Regions from separate parts of the Myxococcus sp. AS-1-15 genome, predicted to be linked through region 3. Evidence: riboswitches for the same ligand, from Rfam matches in the RefSeq annotation. Region 3 holds a riboswitch; each other region holds the start of a gene.
What was found. Region 3 has a riboswitch for cobalamin ahead of K8625_RS28380 (acyl-CoA thioesterase). Riboswitches for the same ligand answer to the same signal wherever they lie in the genome.
Positions count from the first base shown of each region.

Region 1: another riboswitch for cobalamin. It lies ahead of K8625_RS26570 (aspartate aminotransferase family protein); the one in region 3 lies ahead of K8625_RS28380 (acyl-CoA thioesterase).
Region 2: another riboswitch for cobalamin. It lies ahead of K8625_RS11005 (hypothetical protein); the one in region 3 lies ahead of K8625_RS28380 (acyl-CoA thioesterase).

Region 1 covers NZ_JAIQDF010000010.1:316,654-324,017, reverse strand. The annotation lists gene K8625_RS26580 (acetyl ornithine aminotransferase family protein) at 1-1,018, opposite strand, end outside; gene K8625_RS26575 (aldehyde dehydrogenase family protein) at 1,040-2,599, opposite strand; gene K8625_RS26570 (aspartate aminotransferase family protein) at 2,596-3,960, opposite strand; cobalamin riboswitch at 4,225-4,439, opposite strand; gene K8625_RS26565 (MDR family MFS transporter) at 4,621-6,423, shown strand; gene K8625_RS44560 (adenylate/guanylate cyclase domain-containing protein) at 6,545-7,364, opposite strand, start outside.
Region 2 covers NZ_JAIQDF010000003.1:373,804-381,167, forward strand. The annotation lists gene K8625_RS10985 (serine/threonine-protein kinase) at 1-684, opposite strand, end outside; gene K8625_RS10990 (FHA domain-containing protein) at 768-2,450, opposite strand; gene K8625_RS10995 (ubiquinol-cytochrome c reductase iron-sulfur subunit) at 2,602-3,093, opposite strand; gene K8625_RS11000 (cell surface protein) at 3,090-3,818, opposite strand; gene K8625_RS11005 (hypothetical protein) at 3,815-5,191, opposite strand; cobalamin riboswitch at 5,376-5,592, opposite strand; gene K8625_RS11010 (MXAN_6577-like cysteine-rich protein) at 5,612-7,225, opposite strand.
Region 3 covers NZ_JAIQDF010000011.1:368,528-375,891, reverse strand. The annotation lists gene K8625_RS28395 (DUF4130 domain-containing protein) at 1-321, opposite strand, end outside; gene K8625_RS28390 (FHA domain-containing protein) at 410-1,378, opposite strand; gene K8625_RS28385 (S1C family serine protease) at 1,366-2,706, opposite strand; cobalamin riboswitch at 2,825-3,063, shown strand; gene K8625_RS28380 (acyl-CoA thioesterase) at 3,189-3,608, shown strand; gene K8625_RS28375 (hypothetical protein) at 3,774-4,457, opposite strand; gene K8625_RS28370 (hypothetical protein) at 4,631-5,113, shown strand; gene K8625_RS28365 (6-phosphofructokinase) at 5,255-6,352, shown strand; gene K8625_RS28360 (serine/threonine-protein kinase) at 6,385-7,364, shown strand, end outside.

The DNA of each region.
Region 1 (7,364 bases), on a different contig from region 3:
GCCCCTCCACCACGTCCAGCGTGGCGAGCGCCGCCGCGCAGCACACGGGGTTGCCGCCGTAGGTGCTGCCGTGCGAGCCGCGCGGCCACGTCATCACCGACTCCTTCGCGATGATGGCGCCCAGCGGCATGCCGGAGGCGATGCCCTTGGCGGACAGCAGGATGTCCGGCATCACGCCGAAGTGCTCCGCCGCGAACATGTGCCCGGTGCGGCCGATGCCCGACTGCACCTCGTCGAACACGAGCAGGATGCCGTGCGTGTCGCAGATGCGCCGCAGCTCCTTCAGGAAGCTCGTCGGGGGCACCACGTAGCCGCCCTCGCCCAGGATGGGCTCCACGAAGATGGCGGCCACCTCGCGCGGGTCCACGTGGTTGACGAACCACTCGCGCTCCAGCGCCAGGGCCGGGTTGCACGCGTCGCCGCACGTCTGGGGCGCGCAGCCGTTGGGACAGCGGTACGGATTCGCGTACGGGACGTGGATGACGCCGGGCAGGAGCGGCCCGAAGAAGGCGCGCTGGGCCACCTTCGACGAGTTGAGCGAGATGGCGCCGTAGGTCCGCCCATGGAAGCCGCCCTTGAAGGCGACGATGTACTGGCGGCGCGTGTGGTGCCGCGCGAGCTTGATGGCGCCCTCGACCGCCTCCGTGCCGGAGTTGGTGAGGAAGACCTTCTTGGGTCCCATCTCGGGCAGGTAGCCGGCGAGCCTGGCGCAGAGCTTCGAGAAGGCGTCGTAGTAGAAGTCCGTGCCGCAGATGTGCAGGAAGCGGCCCGCGGCCTCCTGGACGGCCTTCACCACGTGAGGATGCGCGTGGCCCGTGGAGGCCACGGCGATGCCCGCCATGAAGTCGAGGAAGCGGTTGCCGTCGACGTCGTGGACCCAGGGGCCCTCGCCGCGCTCGACGACGAGCGGGTACTCCTTGATGTACGAGGGCGAGCTGAAGCGCTGGTCCAGCTCGATGATGGCGCGCGCCTTCGGCCCCGGCAGGGCGGTCTTCACTTCGGGATGGAGCATGGTCATGGGGGTCTCCTGTCGAGGGCGTCAGCCCATCCGTGTCTGCGCCTGCTCGCGCATGAATTGAGCGACGTAGTAGGGGCCGCAGCCGCCCTTGCCGGACCCGCCGCTGCCCTTCCAACCGCAGAAGGACTGCACGCCGGGCCACGCGCCCGTCGTCGCGCCCGTGCGGCGGTTGGCGTAGAGGACGCCCGCCTCGGCCTGGGCCATGAAGCGCTCCACGTCCTCGGCATCGCGGCTGAAGATGCCGGCGGTGAGGCCGTAGTCGCAGTCATTGGCCCGCAGGAGCGCCTCGTCCAACGTCGAGAAGCGCGTCACGCCGACGAAGGGCAGGAACAGCTCGTCGCGCATGAGGCGATGTCCGTGCGAGAGCGCCACCACCGTGGGCTCCACGAAGTGGCCCTCCTCGAGCGCGGCCTCCAGACGGGGACGTCCACCTCCCGCAATCACCGCGCCGTCCTGGCGGGCCTCGTCCACCGCCCGCTCGAAGCGCTTCACCGCCGCCGCGTTGATGACGGGACCGGTGAAGACGGACGCGAGCGACGGGTCACCCACCCGCGCGTCACGCGCCTTCGCGGCGAGGCCGTCGGTGAACGCGTTGTACAGCGACTCATGCACGTAGATGCGCGACAGGGCGCTGCACTTCTGACCGGACATGCCGAAGGCGGAGCGGAAGCAACCCTCGATGGCGGCCTCCAGGTCCGCGTCGCGACAGACGATGGCGGGGTTCTTCCCGCCCAGCTCCAGGAGGCACGGCCGCACGCGGCCCGTGGACATCCGCCGGTGCAGCTCCATGCCCACCGCCTTGCTGCCGGTGAAGGACACGCCGTCGATGCCGGGGTGGCGCACCAGCGCCGCGCCCACCGCCTCGCCCTCGCCGTGCGCGACCTGGAAGACGCCCGGAGGCAGGCCCGCGTCGACGAGCGCCTGGTACAGGCCCTCCGCGCACCAGGGCGTCTCCTCGCTGGGCTTGAGGATGACGCTGTTGCCGCCGAGCAGCGCGCCGCCGCTCATCCCCGCCGCGAGCGCGAGCGGGAAGTTGAACGGCGAGATGATGACGAAGACGCCGTAGGGCCGCAGCACGCTGCGCGTGTCCTCGTTGGGGGACAGCCGCGCCATGGGCCGCGAGTAGCCCTCCGCCTGCTCGAGCTGACCCGCGTAGTAGCGCAGCAGGTCCGCGGACTCCTCCACGTCACCGAGCGACTCGAGCCGGCTCTTGCCCACCTCCAGCGTCATGCGCGCGGACAGCTCCATGCGCCGCTCGGAGATGAGGTCCGCGGCGCGGCGGAGGATGCGCACGCGCTCCTGCCACGGCGTCGCGCCCCAGCCGCGCTGGGCCTCGCGCGCCACGCGCACCACGCGGTCCACCTCGGCCACGGGCGTGCGGTGGACGGACACGAGCAGCTCGTCCGGCCGCGCGGGGTTGCGGCTCTGAAGCAGGTCTCCACTCCGGAACGCCTCGCCGCCGAGCCACGACGGCAGCTCTCCGCCCAGCGTCGAGCGCACGGCGGCGAGCGCCTCGTCGAACTGCGCGTGCAGCGCGGACAGGTCCGCCTCCAGCACCGAGTAGGTGATGCGGAAACTCATGACGCCTCCTGGAAGAAGTGGTGGATGCCGCGGGCGAGCGTGTCGACCAGTTCGTCGACCTCCGCCTCGGTGATGACCAACGGGGGGCCGACCATGAGCAGGTCCCCGTTCGTCCCGTCCGCGTGGCCCGTGTTGGACCAGAGGACCAGCCCCCGCTCGAACAGCGCCGACAGCAGTCGCTCGATGACCTTGCGCGCGCGTGGGAAGGGGCGCTTGCTCGCGGTGTCCTCGACCAGCTCGATGCCGGCCATCAGCCCCACGCCCTGCACGGAGCCGACATGCGGCAGCGCGCCCAGCGCCTCACGCAGGCGGCGCTGGAGGTGCGCGCCCACGCGCCCGGCGTGGGCCACCAGGTCGTGCCGCTCGTAGTAGTCGAGCACCGCCAGCCCCGCCGCCGTCATCGCGGGCGCCTGGAGGTACGTCTGCGCGTGCATGAAGCCGCCCGAGCCCCGGCGCAGCTCCTCCAGGTGCTCCTCGCGGATGAGCAGCGCGCTCAAGGGCGCGTAGCCCCCGCTGATGCCCTTGCCGAGCACCAGCACGTCCGGGGTGAAGTGGAACAGGTCGCTGGCGAAGAAGCGGCCGGTGCGCCCGCAGCCGCACATGACCTCGTCGGCGATGGTGAGGATGCCGTGCTCGCGGCACACGGCGCTCACGCGCTCGAAGTACCCGGGCGGTGGAGGCGACGCGCCCGCGGACGAGCCGATGACGGGCTCCGCGATGAAGGCGGCGATGGTGTCCGGGCCCTCGCGGCGAATCGTCTCCTCGAGCAGCCGCGCGTAGTGCTCGGCGCCGTCGCGCGCGTAGTCCTCCAGCCCGGAGCGGTACGGGTACGGCGCGGGCGTGGTGACGACCTCCGCCAGCAGGGGGCCGAAGAAGGTCTTGTAGTGGGGCCGCCCCGACAGCGAGAGCGCGTACAGCGTGTTGCCGTGGTAGCCGGGCACGCGCGCGATGACCTTGCCGCGCTGGGGCTGGCCGCGCTCGACCCAGAGCTGGCGGACGAACTTCACCGCGGCCTCCACCGCCTCGGAGCCCGAGCCGAGGAACGCGGCGCGCGTGAGCCCCTGGGGCGCGAGGGCGCACAGGCGCGTGGCGAGCGCCTCGGTGACGTCGGTGGTGAAGTGGGTGCCGTTGACGTAGGCGACGCGCAGCAGCTGCTCATGGATGCGGTCCGCCACCTCGCGGTTGCCGTGACCCACGCTGGCCACGAGCGCACCGGCGGAGGCGTCGAGGTAGCGCTTGCCGCTCGCGTCGAAGAGGTGGACGCCCTGGCCGTGCGTCACCACGGGGAAGTCGCGCGCGAGATTGCGCAGCAGCACGTTCCCCTGGGGGTAGCGCACCGTGTGCCTGGCTTCGTCCCGCATCGTCCGTCCTCCACGCAGCGCGGACGACCGGAGGTCGCCCGACAGGGCTCCCGCGTGGAAGAAGGGCAGTCACGATGCGCGCGTGAGCGCACACCAGGCCCCGACTGGAGCCCACGGACCGACCTTCGCCCCCACGGGCGACTGGAGACACGGGGGATGGAGGTCGGAGAAGTCGAGCGTGCGTGAGGGCCCGTCGAGGCACGAGCGCCGCTCGAACCTTCCGGCCGTCCCACGCGGCTCCAGGTCGAAACCGTCCGTGGATTTCTCCCACGGTCGGATGCGGGCAGGTCTTCGGGCTCGTGAGCGCTTCGGCCTTGGGGGCCGGCTTCCTACGACTCGTCGCTTCCCAGCTCCCCAGGGGAACCAGTGCGGATGACGAGGCTCGTTCTCACTTACCGCTGCGGGGCAGCCCCGGATTCGAACCGGGTTCCCTTTTAAGCTCGGACCGAGGTCCGAGCACCAACATGGGGCGGTATGTACTGTTCGCCTCTTCGGACTGTCAAGCGAAGCGCCGGTGCGCGCTCGACGCGCGGGGACGTGACGTCTGCCGGTGCGCGGGGATGTTCGACGAGCAACCTGCCGTGCATGAGCGCTGGCGCATCCCGCGCGCAGGCGTCACCTTCATCGGTGGCGCTCCGCGTCGGAGGACGCCTCCAGACCATGGCTCCGTCCGCCGCGAACACCGCCGCCGCGCCCTTCACGTTCACCCGTGCACAGAGGGTGTTCACGATGTCGGGCGCGCTGCTCGGGCTGCTGCTCGCGGCGCTGGACCAGACGATTGTCGCCACGGCGGGTCCCTCCATCCAGGCGGACCTGGGCATCTCTCCCGCGCTCTATCCATGGCTGACGACGTCGTACCTGGTCGCGTCGACGATGATGGTGCCCGTGTGGGGGAAGCTGTCGGACCTGCTGGGCCGGCGCATTGTGCTGGCGGCGGGAATCGTCGTGTTCCTGCTGGGCAGCTTCCTGTGCGGCGTGTCGCGCTCGACGCTGACGCTCATCCTGTACCGCGCGGTGCAGGGGGTGGGCAGCGCGGCGCTCTTCACCGCGTCGCTGTCGGTGGTGGCGGACCTCTATCCGCCGCGCGAGCGAGGCAAGTACCAGGGCCTGTTCGGCGCGATGTTCGGCCTGTCGAGCGTGGTGGGGCCGCTGGCGGGAGGCTTCATCACGGACCGGCTGGGGTGGCACTGGGTGTTCTTCATCAACCTGCCGGTGGGCGCGGTGGCGCTCGCGCTCGTGCTCTCGCGCATGCCGGCGCTCAAGCCTCCGGGGGCCTCGCGCGGGAGGCTGGATGTGACGGGCGCGGTGCTGCTGGCGCTGGCGGTGGTGCCGCTCCTGCTCGCGCTCAGCCTGGGGCGTGGCGCGGAGCAGGTGGCGCACGGTGGCGGCTGGGCGTGGGGTTCGTGGCAGGTGCTGGGGTTGTTCGCGCTCGCGGCGGCGGGGACGGTGTTGTTCCTGCGCGAGGAGAGGCGCGCGCAGGAGCCGCTGCTGGACCTGAAGCTGTTCCAGGACCGGACGTTCGCGCTGGGGAACGCGGCGGTGTTCGTCATCGGCGCGGTGTTCCTGTCGGGCGTGGTGTTCCTGCCGCTGTTCATGGTGAACGTGGTGGGGCTGTCGGCCACGCACGCGGGGCTGACGTTGACGCCGCTGACGTTGGGCGTGGTGGCGGGCAACATCCTCAGCGGTCAGCTGGTGTCGCGCATCGGCCGGTACAAGGGGCTGATGCTGGGCTCGCTGGTGGTGTTGATGGTGGGCTTCACGGTGATGGGGTTCACGCTGACGCCCACGTCGACGCAGACGGAGGTCACGGTGAAGATGGTCCTGGTGGGCGTGGGCCTGGGACCGTCGATTCCGCTCTACACGCTGGCCATCCAGAACGCGGTGTCACCCCAGCGCATCGGCGTGGCCACGGCGATGGCCACGTTCTTCCGTCAGCTCGGGATGACGCTGGGCGTGGCGCTGCTCGGCGCGGTGTTCGCGACGACGCTGTCGCATCAGCTGGGCACCCGCGTGGCGAGCGCCACGGAGGGACTGCCGCCGAAGCTGCGCGCCGAGCTGGCGTCCGCGGTGCCCGGTGTCGACGGGAGCGAGGCGGGCCCCGCGCAGTCGGCCTTCCAGGCAGAGAAGGTGAAGGAGCGCGTGCGCGCGGAGCTGGAGGCCGAGCGGCAGGCCTTTCAGCGCCCGGAGGTACGGGAGCAACGTGCGAAGGAAACGGCGCCCTCCGATGCGCGCGAGCAGCCTGCCGCGGCGTCAGCGCTCTCCACTGTGGACGCGAAGGAACAGCGGGCGCTGGAGGCGGTCGACCGGACAGCGCTGGCGCTGAAGGAGTCCTTCACGCGGGCGGTGGAGGCGGTGTACCGCTGCGCCATCTTCGTCGCGCTGCTCGCGTTCCTGGTGACACTGCGGCTGCCCGAACAACCCCTGCAACGCGGGCGCGCGCGGGCACCGGCACCCACGGAATGAGCTCGGCGGCGCGCAACGAGCACGGAGGCGGACCGGGCCTTGCGCCGGTACACACGCCAGTGCGCGAGGGCGCCGGGGCGGTGTGCCGGGCGTCACCACCACGGACCGGACAGCGCCGGGCTCACGCGGCGGTGAGCGCGGAGGACTCCGAGTCGAGCGTGTAGATGCGCACGGGGTGGGGCACGCCCTTGACGGGGTGGTGCCCCAGGTCCTTCACGTCGCCACGGTAGTGGGAGACGAAGGACTCGGAGAGGAGCACGGGCTCGTTGAGCCCCGCGCACAGGCCCGCGATGCGGCTGGCCAGGTTCACCGCCGGGCCGATGACGGTGAAGTCGAGCCGGTCCGACGCGCCGATGTTCCCGTACATCACGTCGCCGACGTGGAGCGACGCGCCGAACTCGTAGGTGGGCAGGCCCCTGCGGCGGCGCGAGGCGTTGTCCTGCTCGCTGGCACGCACCGCCTCGTGCACGGTGCGCGCGGCGGCGGCGCAGCGGTCCTCCACGAGGGCGTGGTCGTCGATGCGGAAGATGGCCAGCACGGCGTCGCCCATGAACTTGAGCACCTCCGCGCCGTGCGAGTGGAACGCGCCGACCATCGTCTCGAAGTAGGCGTTGAGCAGCTCGAGCAATGCGTCACGGGGCAGCGCATCCGACAGCGCGGTGAAGCTGCGCAAGTCGCTCAGGCAGATGACGGCGGAGGTCGTCTCGCCGTCGCCGCGCCGAATCTGTCCCTGGAGGACGCGGCGCCCCGCGTCGCGGCCCAGGTACGTGTCGAGCAGCACGCCCGTCATGTCCTTGCGCGCGAAGACCTCCAGCACCAGCTCCAGGATGGGCTGCAGCTCGTGGAGCAGGGCGCGGTGCGCGTCCGTGAAGCCCCCGGGTTCGGAGGTGGCCCAGGAGACGCCGTGGCGCGAGTCATCGCTGAAGCACACCGGCAGCGCG
Region 2 (7,364 bases), on a different contig from region 3:
GAGCTCGTAGAGCGTCAGGCCCACCGCGTACAGGTCCGCGCGCCGGTCCACCGGCTGGTGCCGGGCCTGCTCCGGGGACATGTAGAGGAACTTGCCCAGGATGATGCTCGGGTTCGTCTTCGCCGCCGACAGCCGGCTCTTGGCCAGCCCGAAGTCGATGACCTTCACCTCCCCCTCGTAGGAGATGAGGATGTTCTGCGGCGAGATGTCCCGGTGGACCAGCTTCAGGTCCTCCCCGTCGTCGTCCTTCTTGCGGTGCGCGTACGCCAGCGCGTCCAGCACCCGGCCCATGACGTAGAGGATGAACGTCAGCGGCAGCGGAACCTGCCTGTCCCCCACCCGGGCGGCCACCTTGCGCAGGTCCTTGCCGTCCACGTGCTCGAGGGCCATGTAGGCCTCGCCCTCGTGCAGCCCCATGTCCAGCACCTGGGCGATGGAGCCGTGGCTCAGGCGGACGAGCGTGCGCGCCTCACCCACGAAGCGCTCGACGAAGTCGGTGTCCTCGGCGAGCTGCGGGAGGATCTTCTTGATGACGCAGAGCTTCTCGAAGCCCTGCGCGCCCTCCAGCCTCGCGAGATAGATTTCACCCATGCCGCCCGTCGCCAGATGGGACAGGAGGGTGTACCGGCCAAAGGGCTGGGGCCGGAACGGGCGCAGCCGGGCGGAGGGGTTATGAGCGTTCATGGGGGCGGGGGTCCACCACTCGGGCGCCCATTGAACCCTGGCTTGCCCTGGTCCATCAACCCGTCAACCTGCCGCAGGGGGTTTCACCGCAGGCCGGGGTTGGTCAACACCCCGACGTCCTCGTCGAGGACCTCGAAGGCGGCCACCTTCTCCTTGGGGGGGCGCACCAGCCGCTCCCCCAGGGGCATCACGTCGAAGCGGGCCGCCACGGCCGCCAGCACCTTACCGGAAATCAACACCTGCCCGGGGTTGCCCGTCGCCGCCAGCCAGGTGGCCACGGACATGCCCTCGCCCACGGCGGTGTAGTCGGGGCGGACCTCGTTGCCGATCATCCCCACCAGGGCGCGCGTGGTGTGCAGGGCCATCCGGAGCGAGCAGCGCTCGTCCAGGGGACGGCGGCTCATCGCCCGCTCCCAGTCCGAGCGCAGGGCCAAGGCCGCCCGCACCGCCCGCACGGAGTCCTCGCCCTTCACGTACGGCACGCCGAACAGGGCCCGCATGGACTCACCGATGAAGGACTCCACGGTGGCCTCGAAGCTGAACACGATGCCGGTGGCGCGCGAGTGGAAGTCGCTCAGCAGGCTGGTCGCCTTGGCCCCGCCGATGCGCGACGCCAGCGCGGGGAAGCCCACCAGCTCCACGTGCAGCACGGTGAGGGTGCGCTCCTCCAGGCCCGGCAGGCGGCCGCCCTGGCGCTGGGCCTCGGTGGCGCGGCGCTCGGCGACGTCGGGCGGGTGGAAGCGCTCCAGCGAGCGGCGCAGTCGCTCCTGCGTGGCGCCGCCGTCGCGCGGGGAGAACTTCTGCACGCCGGTGGCCACCAGGTGAGCCACCGCCGAGCACGCGTCCAGCATGGGCTCCAGCCCGTCGCCCTTGGCGGAGGTGTTGACGTAGAGCACGCCCTGGTACGGGGCCTCGGAGCCGATGGGGATGCACAGCACGCTGGCCACGCCGTAGAGGATGACGCTCTCGCGCGCGGCGAAGCGGCGGTCGTCGCGCACGTCGCCCACCGCGAGCGCGCGGCCCTGGCGCAGCGCCTCGTCGACGATGGCGTCGGACACCGGCACCTCGCCCTTGGCCAGCCGTCCCCGGTGGCGCACCGCCGCGGGGACGAGCGCGCCCGTGGGGTGCTTGAGCAGCACCACCGCCGTGGTGGCGTCGGTGCGCTCCAGCAGCCGGTCCATCGTCAGGTCCAGGAAGGTGGACAGCGTGGTGGCGGTGGAGAGCGCCTCCGCGGTGCGGAACATCAGCACCAGCGTCTCCTGCGCCACGCGGGGGCTGGCCGGGGGGACGAACGAGGCCTGCTGGTTGAAGTCCTCGAAGGGCACCGGCCCCACGTTGTCGAGCAGGCGCAGCACGTCCGCGTCGCGCACGCTCTTGGCGAGCAGGACCGAGGGCCCCACGTCCTGTCCGTGGCCGAAGCGCACGACGCCGCCGGCGCCCAGGTCCACCATCTCCGTGGCGGCGTTCTCCACGGTGTTGGGCTGGCGCACCGCGAGCGTGTTCTCGCCCAGCGCCACGGAGTCGCCGGGGGACAGCTGCCGGGAGCCCTGCAGGGGCGCGCCGTTGACGCGGCTGCCGTTGCGGCTGCCCAGGTCCTCGATGCGCAGGATGTCCGCCTCCACGTAGAGGCGCGCGTGCCGGCGCGAGACCAGGTCTCCGCCCAGCACGATGTCGTTCTCGTCGGCGCGGCCCAGGCTCGTCACGCCCTCGGGCAAGTCATAGGACGTGTCGAAGTAGCCGGGCCCGTTGATGATGATCTGCCACATCGAATCCCCGACATTACACGACTCTCTCTCAACGTAAGAGAGGGAGACCTGTGCCCCGGAGGGGGACGGGGCTGACCCGGACTCCCGGCGCAAAGCCCCGTCGCCGGGTCAGGACTGACAGTGCGCCGGGCCGCTCCCTCGGGTGCGGGGCTCAGCGCGGCCGGTGGATGAAGACGGACGCGCCTTGCCGCACCGCGGTGAACGCCGCCAGCGGCCGCCGGGCCGGGCCCTGGAGGACGGCGCCGTCCAGGGCGAAGCGCGAGCCGTGACAGGGGCACTCCACCACGCCCTCCCCGGGCCGCCAGTCCACGCCGCAGTCGCCGTGCGTGCAGATGCGCCACAGCGCCACGAAGCACCCGGGCGTCGTGTGGACGAGCAGCACGTCCAGCAGGGCCTCGGGCGCGTGCACCCGGGCGTGGCCTCCGGGGGACTCGAGGCCCGGATGCGCTTCGAGCCGCACCTCCACCCAGCCCTCGGCGGCGGTGCCGGGCTGGGGGAGGTCGGGGCAGGAGGCGCCCTCGGGCGGAGGGGCCAGGACGATGGCCTCCCGCCACTCGCCGCCGCACCCCGCGCCCAGCGTGGCCAGGGCACAGCCGCCCCGGGCCAACGTGAGGAGCGCGGCGCGGCGGTCCAGGTCCGTCATGGCGCGGCGGTCAGCGACACGCCGTTCACCACGGCGACGGCGTCCAGGTCGAACCCCGCGGAGGTGCCCGCCGAGCCGTTGGTGCCCGCGTCGACGATGCGCACGTAGCGCGCCCGGGCGAGGCCCACGGTGGCCAGGTCGAACCCGTCACCGCCGGCCACGGCGGGGTCCGTGGCGCTGATGCCAGCGGCGGGGTTGGCCGTCACGGGACGCACGCCCGCGCAGCCCGGGTAGTTGTTCGTCGCGTCCGAGGGGGCGCAGGGGAACTCGTGCCACTGCACGCCGTCGTCGCTCACCGAGACGCGGCCCCGCTCGGTGAAGGCGCGCGGGCCTCCGGCGATGAGGAAGCCGTTCTCGAAGACGAGCAGGTCCACGCCCGGGCCATCCACCACCGCGAGGTCCGTGAAGCGCAGGGTGATGGAGCCACCCTGCCCCAGAGAGAGGACATCCAGCGAGCCGCTGTCCAGCCCCGCGCCCACCGGCGCGCCCAGGACGATGGACGGGAAGCGGTCCTGTCCGAAGCCCGCGCCGGGGCCGGGCAGGTACTCGACCACCTCGTCGGCGTACGGGTCCGCGGGCCGCGAGGGGCTCGCGTCGGTCCCCGAGTCACCGGGCCCCGCGTCGTCGTCCGTGACGGGAGCCTCGTCCCCACCGCACGCGGACAGGCTCAGCGCCAGGGCGAGCACGGTGCCGCGACCGAACCACGAGGAGGCGCGCGTGCTCACGGCGCCACCTGGAGGCGCACCAGGCGCCGGCCGTTGCGGTCGGACACGCCGACGAGCACGTCGGAGCCGAGCGCCTTGAGCATCCGCACCGTGGTGCACTGGTTGACGTAGGTGAGCACGGGCACGCGCGCGCCCACCGTCACGGCGTCATTCGCGCCGACCGACAGCGCGTAGCGGGACACGTCGGTGGCGACGAAGTCGTAGTCCGGGGGAGCGTAGGCGCCGCGGTTGAGCACCACGCCACCGCCGAAGGCCGCGACGTCGTTGAAGTCGCTGCCCACGTCGACCTTCGCCTGGGTGCCCAGGTCCAGCGGCGTGCCGCTGGTGATGGCGGTGGCGAGCGTCGTGGGCGCCACGCCGTGGAGGACGTTGACGAAGTTCTGGTCGAAGTAGCCCAGCGCGGCGACGCCCGTGTCCGTCACGGCGGTGAAGCCGCTGCCCACCACGTCACCCTGCGGGAAGTTGACCGCGCGCACCGTGCCCATGGGGTCCGTGGACGTCACGAGACCATAGACAGCCAGGTCGGAGGCCGAGCCCAGACCGCCGCCGTTGACGAGCACCGCGCTCAGCTCCCCGGACGTGAAGGCCGCCGCGGAGAAGTTCTTGGGCGCGACGACGAAGCTCGAGTTGGCCGGCGTGGCCAGGTCATACGCGGCGACGTTGCCCGGCGAGCCCGTGGCGCCCAGCGTGTAGCCGGTGAAGACGCGCAGGCCGTCGTTGATGACGTAGCCGTTCGGGTACACCGTGGCGCCGCCCTCGCGGTCCGCGGGGGTGATGATGTCGAAGAGCTTCGTGGTGCCCGGCAGCAGGTCGGGCCAGGTGCCCAGCGAGTACAGCGCGGCGTCCTTGCCCCGTCCCTGGATGCCGTAGAACGCATACGTGGGACCCGGAGAGGCACCGAGCGCGAGGATGTCCGGCGACAGCGCCACGGACTCGGCGGCGACGAAGCCCGGCTGGAGCACGAGCGTGCCCAGCTTCGGGTCCAGCGGCACCGTCGCGCAGTCGACCACCACGGGGCCGGCATCCGGCTCACCCGCGTCCGGCGCACCTGCATCCGGCTCACCCGCGTCGGGCGTGCCCGAGTCCGGCTGACCCGCGTCGGGCGTGCCGGAGTCCGGCGTACCAGAATCCGGCGTCCCGGAGTCCGGCGGGCCCGCGTCGGGCGTGCCCGAATCCGGCGTCCCCGCGTCGGGCGTCGGGGTGGTGGGGGCAGGCTCGGTCTCGCACCGCTCGTCGACGCAGACCCACTGCTGCCCCGCGGGGGCCTCGCCGTTGTCGGCGCGGCAGTCGAATGGGTCGACACACTCCGGGTTGCAGCCGGTGCCGAGCAGGGCCACGGCGAAGGAGGCCACGGCCAGTGATGCGGACTTCATCCAAGGTTTCGCGCGCTTCGATTCAGCCGTCTTCATCTGCGTCCTCGTCCCTCTCCGCCCCCACGGGCGGGTGGGCTTCCAGGAGGACGCGGTCGAAGGCGGGCACCCGAGCACCCCACGGTGCGCGGTGAATGGGCTGACGCCTCCGCCGCCTCCCCTCGGAGGCCTCGGTGATGTCCGTGCCCAAGGGGCACGGGTCCACGGCAGGTTTTCGGACTCGCAGGCGCGGGAGCCCCGGAGGGCGCCCACCTAGTGGCCGTCGCTTCCCAGTCCCGTGAGGGACCAGTGCTTCAATGACGGCGGTCGTTCCTGCACACCGCTGCGGGGCAGTCCCGGATTCGCACCGGGTTCCCTAGAGCCGCCGTGGTTCGCACGACGGCACCGAGGACGCGGCCGGGATATGGCGGGCGACAGGCATTGTCAATGGAGCGCGGTGACGTCGATGGCGTTGGACACGGGGCGTCGAGGGTCCACCGGGCACGCCTCCAGCGCGGGGCCCTTCGCGGTGGGCGTGGAGGAGCCCCTGCGCTCGGTGAGGGTGCCATCACCGACCTCCACGACGAAGACGCGGCCCGCGTTGGTGTCCGCCAGGTACACCGCGCCTCGGGACACGGCGAAGCGGCTGGCCACCGACAACAGGCAACCCGGTGCGCCGGGCTGACAGCCAGGATTCAGCGCGTAGGAGGCCACGGGGACATCGTTCTTCACCAGCACCAGCCCCGTGGAGCGAACGGACGTGGCGAGGTAGCCGTTGGCCGTGTCGTAGATGGCCTCACCGATGCAGGCGACCACGAGCTGGTCACCGACGGCTTCCACGTAGCCCGCGTTGAGGCAGCGCTCCTGGCCCAGGTCGATGGCGCTGACGGCGCCGGTGGCGGGGTCGATGCGCGCGAGCATGCCCGGCCCGTTGGGGCGGTAGTCGTTGGCGGGGTTGAGGTTGGTGAGCGCCACGTACACGTGGGTGCGCGTCGCCGTCACCGAGAACGGCAGGGGCATGGAGCCCGTGCCGTCGAAGGGCTTCAGGTCCAGGCCGGTGAGCGACAGCGTGTCCACCTTGCGCGGCTGCGTGGGGTCGGAGATGTCCACGCGCGCCACGGCGTTGCCGTGCTGGAAGTTGGAGCTGCCGGTGCCGAAGAGCGGGATGTAGAGCAGATCGCCGAAGCGCGCGAGCGCCTGGGGGCTGGTGTTCGGGCCGAGGTTCAACTGCCCCACGGTGCGCAGGCCCAGGCCGTTGCCGTGGGACGGACCGTCACGGCGGAGCACCTGGAGCGTGTTGTTCACCGAGTCGATGACGTACACGTGGGGCGGGTCCACGAGGATGTCATTGGGGGAGCCGGACACGACGCCCAGCGAGTCCTCCTCGACGAGCGCGCCCAGGTTGCCTCCAGGCGCCTGGAGCAGCTTGCCGTTGGTCATGTCCGCGCCGAGCACGAAGCCATCCCAGGACGCGAGCGCCTGGATGCCCGCGCCGAACTCTCGGCGAGGTCCGAGCTGGTCCGTCCCCGCCTGGAGGCCCACGAGCTGTCCGTTGGTGAAGCACGCGGCCACGACGTCGTAGGTGCAACGCCCGGAGCGGCAGGACTGCGCGTCGGGGCACACGTTGCCGCAGGCGCCGCAGTGGAGCGCGTCCGTCTGGCCGTCCACGCACGCGCCGGAGCAGCGCAGCAGCCCCTCGGAGCAGCCCTCGCGACAGGTGCCGGACTCGCAGACCTGCCCGGCGGCACAGGCCGAGCCACACGCGCCGCAGTGCGCGACATCCGTCGCGGTGTCCACGCAGGCGCCACCACAGGACTCGGTGCCCGCGCGGCAACCACAGGCGCCGTCCTGACAGACCTCCCCCGAGGAGCACGTGGTGCCACAGGCGCCGCAGTGCGCGGTGTCGCTCCGCGTGTCCACGCAGGCGCCGTCACAGACGACGAGGCCGGAGGTGCAGACCACGCCCTCATCCGGACAGCCCGTGAGCACGAGCGCCGAGACACAGAGCAGCGACAGGACGAGCAACCTGGGCGCTACGAAGGAAGGAACAGGAAGCATCGAGTCCTCAGGAAGGGGAAGGCAGGCGCGGCATCACCGCGAACGACCGGTGCCAGGGAGAGCGAACACATGCGACGCGCACCTCGCGAGCGGGCCCCACGGACGAACCGGACGCGAGGAGCGTGCGTGCGAGATGCCC
Region 3 (7,364 bases):
CCGCAGCCGCTGGACGTCCCGGTCCGCGTCCTTCTCCAGGAGGCGCCGCTCACCGTGCGTCAGCCGCCACAGCACGCGGTACAGCAGCGCGAAGCGCTCCGGATCCCGGTGACACACCACCTTCTCCGCCAGGGACAGGAAGTCCGCGGGCAGCGCCGGGACGGCCCGGGCGCCACCACCGGACAGGAGCGGGTCCACCCACTGCGTCCACGCCCCCTGCCCCTGTTCGAACTCCACCCGGTCCGGAGGCATGCCGCGCACCAACAACCCACGCGCCACCTCCCGGAACGACGACAGCTCCGGCGCCACGCTCACTCGCACCTGGACCTCCTGGTCGCTCGACCACCCGAGCGACGCAGGCTACCTTCCAGGTCTGACACCGCCAGCCCACCCAGGGCGTCGTCGCGCGCTACTCCTCCTTGGCGAGCGCGTCCACCTGCTCCTGGAGCCCGTCCAGGTCCTCGAAGAAGGACTCCACGGGCTGGGCGCGGGCCACCCGGAAGACGGGCGGCAGCAGCGTGCGGGAGAAGTCGAGCGACGTGCTGAAGGGCTCGTTGCCCAGCAAATCGTTCGCCCGCGACACGGCGCCGAAGGCCAGCGTCACCACGACGAGCACCCGCACCAGCCGCGCCGGCTCCCACCGCGCCACGTAGCGCAGGTGCCAGAAGAGCCCCCAGCCCATGAGGAGCAGGAACGTCGCGTGGTACACCCAGGAGAGGCTCGCGCCCAGGCCCAGGCTGAAGCCCAGCGCGGCCACCAGCAGCGGCAGCGCGACGGCGCCCAGCAGCACCAGCGCGCCGATGGTCGCGTGCGCGCGGTAGTGGAAGTGGCGACGGGAGATGCGGCTGGCCACCGCCCAGCCTCCGGCCCACAGGAGCGTGAGCGTCAGGGGCATCACCAGGGCCACCGTGAGCTCGCCCCAGTCCGTGCGCGCGTAGTTGCCCAGGTAGGACGCCAGCGCGCTGAACAGCAGCAGGGACAGCATCGCCACGGGGAAGGCGCGCGGGTGCTCGAACACGCGCTCGCGGGGCTCGCCGGACACGGTGCTCACCACCGTGGGCGGCACCGCGTGGTTGCGGGCCCGGAAGCGCAGCACCGTGTCCCCCACCGCCACGCGGGTGTCGGGCGCCAGCTCCAGCTCCGCCAGCTGCGTCCAGGGCTGCACGCGCCAGGTGCCGTTGTCGCTGCCGACGTCGCGCAGCACGAGCGCGCCGTCCTCGCGGCGGTCGATGCGCAGGTGCTCGGCGGAGACCTTCGGGTCATCCAGGATGACGTCGTTCGAGTACGCGCGGCCCACCGTGGCCGGGAAGCGCTCCAGCCGGTGACGCGTGTGGACGGAGTCACCCTCCAACACCTCCAGGAAGATCACTTCGTCCACGACAGCCCCTCCAGGTAGCGGCGCGCCAGCTTGCGCGCGTTGTCCGCCGTGAAGCCGCCCAGCGTGAGGCTGGTGTCCACCCCGCTGGTGCTGGCGTTGAGCGCGGCGGCGCGCAGCACCAGGTCATAGAGCCCCGGGAAGCGCTTGTACGCGCGCAGGCACATGGCCGCGCGCACGGGCAGCCCGCCCACGTCCACGAACTCGGAGGTGCACCGGAAGTTGGTGACGTCCTCGCGCGAGGCCTCCACCGTGTCCGGGTCCTGCGAGAACAGCGCGGTGTAGAGCGCGGAGAAGCGCAGCGCGCCCAGCTCCTGGCTGGAGGCCTGCTGATGCAGGAAGGCCACCACGCCGGTGCGGTGCCGCGAGGACAGGTAGATGTCCTCCTCGGACGAGCACTGGTAGTTCGTCACGGTGTACGGCACCTCCGGGTCATGCGGCGTGTCGCCCCAGCACTTGAGGAAGGGAATCCACCGCCCCGGGACGTGGTAGCTGCCCAGGGCCTGCTTCGGCAGCGAGGCCGCGAGCATCTGCTCGGTGAGCCGCTGCTGGTTCTCGATGAGCTGCGCGCGCACCGTCTCCAGCAGCGCGGGCGTCGCGTCCGGCGCCATCTTCAGCGCCCGGCCGAGCAGCGTCCTCGCGCGGTGCACCGGCACCAGGAAGCCCAGCTGGTTGCCCATGGTGGCCACGTTGACGCCCACCACGGTGCCCTGCCCCGTCAGCGTCGGGCCGCCGCTCATGCCCGGGTTGATGGCGCCGCTGAAGTGCAGGCGCTCGTAGAGCGAGTCCTGGATGAAGCCGTTGTACGTGCCCTCGACGATGGTGGTGCCCAGGTCATGGGGGTTGCCCATGGCGAACAGGCGCGCGCCCTGGGGCGGCTCGCGGTCCTCCAGGACGAAGTAGTCCTTCACCGATTCATCCATGCGGATGACGGCCAGGTCGTGCACCACGTCCACGTCCACCAGGCGCGCGGGCACGGGCTCCCCGCCGGTGCGCAGCACGAGCTGCGCGGTGTAGTCCTCCGGGTGGAGCACCACGTCGGAGACCACGTGGTAGTTGGTGATGGCGTACCCGTCGCCCGAGACGAAGAAGGCGGAGCCGATGGAGGAGCGCGTGCCCGAGCGGCGCTCGATGATGCGCACCTGGGCGACGCGGTTCTGGATGCGCTGGAAGAGTTCGTGGGTGGCCGGGGGCAACACGGCCGGAGGCGGCTCGGGCGCGGGAGCGGGCACGACGTCGGGTTGGCTTCGGACGGCGGAGGGCGCGCCCGGTTCGGATGGGGCGACGGCCGGCGCCTGCCCCAGCACGGCGACGAGGAGGAAGACGAACATGGATGCGGCGCACGCTATCCCAGCGCCGCGCGCGCGGGGGTACCGAGTGGCGGGGCATGAGGCCTCCGGTGCGCTCGTCGACCCACCTGCCCTGTTGGCGACGCGCCGGGCAGCGGGTAGGGTCCGCCCCGCCCGAGGTGCCTCGTGGGGGTCCACGAGGTTTAGCAAGGGAATCCGGTGTGAATCCGGAGCTGCCCCGCAGCGGTCAGTGGGAACGAACGCCGTCGAACGCACTGGTCCTCGGCAGACGAGGGCTGGGAAGGGGCGGCGCCTAGGACGCCAGCACGCGCCGCGATGAGGGGCGGGTGGTGGGAGGCCCACGGAGCCCGAAAACCTGCCTCGAGCCCATCTGGGACGCGGACAGCGCCCCGGGTGGCGCTTCGCCCCCGGCCTTCGCGGGAAGGTCAGGCCATCCCTCGCGGCCCACCGCCGCCCTCGGAGGTCTTCATGTCCGGGGAGGCCCGTGGGCCAGGAGTCCGTCCATGAGTCACATGCAGCCGTCCCTCCCCTCCTCCGCCACCGAGACGCGGATGGTGGACATGGTGTTCCCGGATCAGACCAACCACTACGGCACCCTCTTCGGAGGTCAGGCCCTGAGGTGGATGGACATGTCCGCGTTCATCACCGCCAGCCGCTACACGCGCCGCACCGTGGTCACCGCGTCCAGCGAGCGCGTGGACTTCCACATGCCCGTGCAGCAGGGGCAGCTCGTGGAGCTGGTCAGCCGCGTGACGGCGACGGGCCGCACCTCCGTCACCGTGGACGTGGAGATGTTCGCCGAGGACCTGCTCACGGGCGCGCGGGAGCTGTGCACGCGCGGGCGCTTCGTGCTCGTGGCGCTGGATGAGCACCGCAAGCCCACCGCCGTGCCCCCGCTCTTGCCCGAGCCGGGTGCGCAGTGACGTGAAGCCCTGAAACGCAATCCGCGCCGGGGCCGGCTCCTCGGGCTCCGGCGCGCACTCCAGCAGATGGCATCACGCGGGGACCCGCCCGCCTCCGAGGCGGCCCGCTCGCGGCGCCGCCCAGGGCGCCACCGGGGATTCATTCGTGCGCGAGCCGCGCGGTCGTCACGACTCGGAGGCCATCCGCCCCGCGCGCCCCCGGCGCCACGCCGCGTATGACGCCACCAGCGCACCGGCCAGCGCCCCCGCGAGCGCGCCCAACAAGCGCCGGGGAACCACGCCAGGCGTCGTCGTCGGCTCCAGGCGGAACGTCTCCAGCGAGGCTCGGACGCTCGGCGCCAGCACCTCCCAGCGCACCGCGGGCGCGCTGACGACGACCACCGCGTGCCGCCCCTCGGACGCGAGCCCCGCCACCAGCACCGTGCGCGTCTGCCCCGCGTCCCGCAGCGTCCCCAGCACCTCCACGCGCGGCGCATCGCCTCCAATCCGGTCCACGCGCTCCGGCGACAGCACCACCCCCAGCTCCCGCTGGAAGTGCTGCATCACCGCCGACGCGAAGTCGTCACGCTCGGACGGGCTCGCGGAGAAGCCGCGCTCCACCACCGACACCAACATCGTCGCCGCCTCCGGGCCCTCGCCATCCGCGAGCGCCGCGGACAAGGACCTCGGCGTCTCCGCGTCCAACGTCACCGCCCCCGCCACCGAGCCCGTGTACGGCTCCCACCGCACCATGTGGAAGCCCTCGGGCGGACGCAGCACGTAGCCGTCGCGCCGCAGCTCGGTCCCGAGCGCGCCCGACAGCAACAACCACCCGCCTGCCACCCACGAGAGGCTCACACCGCGCAGCATAGGCCCCCCGAGCCCCGGACGCGGCCACTCACGCGCCAGGCCGCATGAACCCATGGATACCCAGAAGACACGGCTTCACGGGCATGAGGCCCACCGGCCCGGCTCACCGTGAAGTCAGGCCCGCGCGCCTTCGTTGTGACATCCCCGTCGGGCACGGGTAACCTCGCGCCGAGATGAATCCTGCAGCCCGGGTGGAGATGGAGGCTCGCGCCGACCGAGCGCTGCGCCGTGGAGAGCTGGTCGAGGCGCTCGACCTCTATGAGGCGCTCCTCCTGGCCTTCCCGGACGACGGCGCGCTCGCCGACAAGCTCGCCAACCTCCGCGAGTCCCTCCAGCCCCTGGAGCTCCAGAAGCTGGAGGCCTCCCGACCGCCCGAGGAGCCTGAGCTCCCGCTCGGCCCCTCCTCACCCGCCCAGGAGGGTGAGCGCCTGTTCGCCCTCGGGGACTACGTGGGAGCGGCCGCCGCCTACCGCCGCGCCGTCCAGGAGCGCCCCGACAACGAGCTCTTCAAGGAGCGGTTGATCGAGGTCTACCGGATGGCGAAGGAGATGCCCCTACAATCTCCGACAGACAAGGCGCTGCCCAAGGCGCCCCAGCCCCGTCTGCAGGCCCTGCTGGACCGCGTCGCCTCTCGTCGCCGCCTCAAGCGGGACTGATGGAAGCTCGCGTTTCCACTCGGAAATCCGATCCGTGAGGTGATTCGCGCGTTGCACCCCAGCGCGGGGGCCTCCTATCATCAGGTCCGACGTCGCTGTCATGGTGGGCACTCCTGCCTCTGACACCCGCGTCCGACCCCTATGGCCCGTTCACTGAGACTCGGAGTCCTCACCGGTGGCGGAGACTGCCCCGGGCTCAACGCGCTCATCCGCGGCCTCGTCAAGCGGGGCACGCACGAGTTCGGCCACGAGTTCGTCGGCATCGAGAACGGCTACATGGGCCTGGTGGAGCCCGACCTCACGCGTCCCCTCACCGAGGAGGACACGCGCGGCATCCTCCCCAAGGGCGGCACCATCCTGGGCACGTCCAACCGCGCCAACCCGTTCATCTACGCCTTCAGGGAGGGGGAACGTTGGGTGGAGCGCGATGTGTCCGACGCCGTGCTGCGCCGCTGCGAGGCGCTGAAGCTCGACGGCGTCATCGCGGTGGGCGGCGACGGCACGCTGTCCATCGGCCACCGGCTCAGTGAGAAGGGCCTCAAGGTGGTGGGCTGTCCGAAGACCATCGACAACGACTTGAGCGGGACGGACCAGACGTTCGGCTTCGACACCGCGCGGCTCATCGTGACGGAGGCGTTGGATCGGCTGCACTCCACGGCGGAGGCGCACGACCGGGTGATGCTGGTGGAGATCATGGGCCGGCACGCGGGCTTCCTCACGCTCGAGAGCGGGCTTGCTGGCGGAGCGGACGTCATCCTCATCCCGGAGATTCCCTACCGGGTGGAGTCCATCGTGGAGAAGCTGCGCCGCAGGGCCACGCGCCGCCGCAGCTTCTCCATCATCGCCATCTCCGAGGGCGCCTTCCCCGTGGGCGGCACGCTGGCCGTGCTGGACAAGGCCGAGGACGTGCCCGGACGCGGCGTGGTGCGGCTGGGCGGCTCCGGCAAGGTGTGCGCGGACCTGCTGGCGCAGCACGTGGAAGCGGAGATCCGCGTGAACGTGCTGGGCCACCTGCAGCGTGGCGGGAGCCCGAGCGCGGCGGACCGCGTGCTCGCCACGCGCTATGGTTGCAAGGTGCTGGACCTGGTGCGCGATGGACAGTGGGACCACATGGTGGCCCTGCGCGCCGGAGAGATTGTCGCGGTACCGCTGAGCGAGTCGCGCAAGGAGCGCCGGGTGGACCCTTCCGGTGAGCTGGTGCGCTTCGCGAAGAGCATGGGCATCAGCTTCGGGGACTGAGGGAGGGGGAAGGCACTTTCGCCGCACACGTCATGACGCTCGTCGGCCGCCATATCGGTCGCTATCGCATCCTCGAGCAGCTCGGCTCGGGGGGCATGAGCGTCGTGTACAAGGGGCTCGACACCGCCCTGGACCGTGAAGTGGCCGTGAAGGTGCTGCATCCCCACCTGGCGGGCAAGGACGAGTCGCGGCGGAGGCTCGCGCGCGAGGCCCGCGCGGTGGCCAAGCTGCACCACCCCAACATCCTCGAGGTGTTCGACTTCTCCGCCGCGGACGCGCAGGACGCGTTCATCGTCACCGAGTACATCCGCGGCCAGACGCTCAAGACGGTGCTCGACGAGGGGCCCATGGATCCGCCGGAGCTGGCGGCCATGGTCATCCACGAGCTGGCCGCGGCGCTCGCGCATGCGCACGAGGCGGGCGTCATCCATCGCGACCTGAAGCCCGAGAACGTCATGGTGCGCGAGGACGGCATCCTCAAGCTCATGGACTTCGGCATCGCGCGGCTGCTCGACATCGAGGAGCGGATGACGGTGACGGGCACGCTCGTGGGCTCGCCCGCGCACATGTCCCCCGAGATCATCGAGGGCCTGGAGGCCGGCCCCGAGGCGGACGTCTTCAGCGTGGGCATCATGTTCTACGCGGCCATGACGGGCCGGCTGCCCTTCTCCGCGCCCAACACCACGGCCACGCTCAAGCGCATCCTCGACGGCGACTACGAGGACCCGCGCCGCCGCGTCCCGTGTCTGTCGGATGAGCTGGCGGACATCTGCGCGCGCTGTCTGCAGAGGGACCCGAACCAGCGCTACCCTGACGCCGGCAAGCTGCGCGACGCGCTCGCGGACTACCTGGCGGGCCTGGGCTTCGCCCGCGTGGGCGAGGAGCTGGTGTCGTTCTTCGCCGACCCGCCGTCGTACCGGAAGCTCGCGCGCCAGCGCATCGTCGCGTCGCTGCTGGAGCGCGGTGAGCGACTGCTCGCGGAGAAGCGCACGCCGCGCGCGCTCGGCTGCCT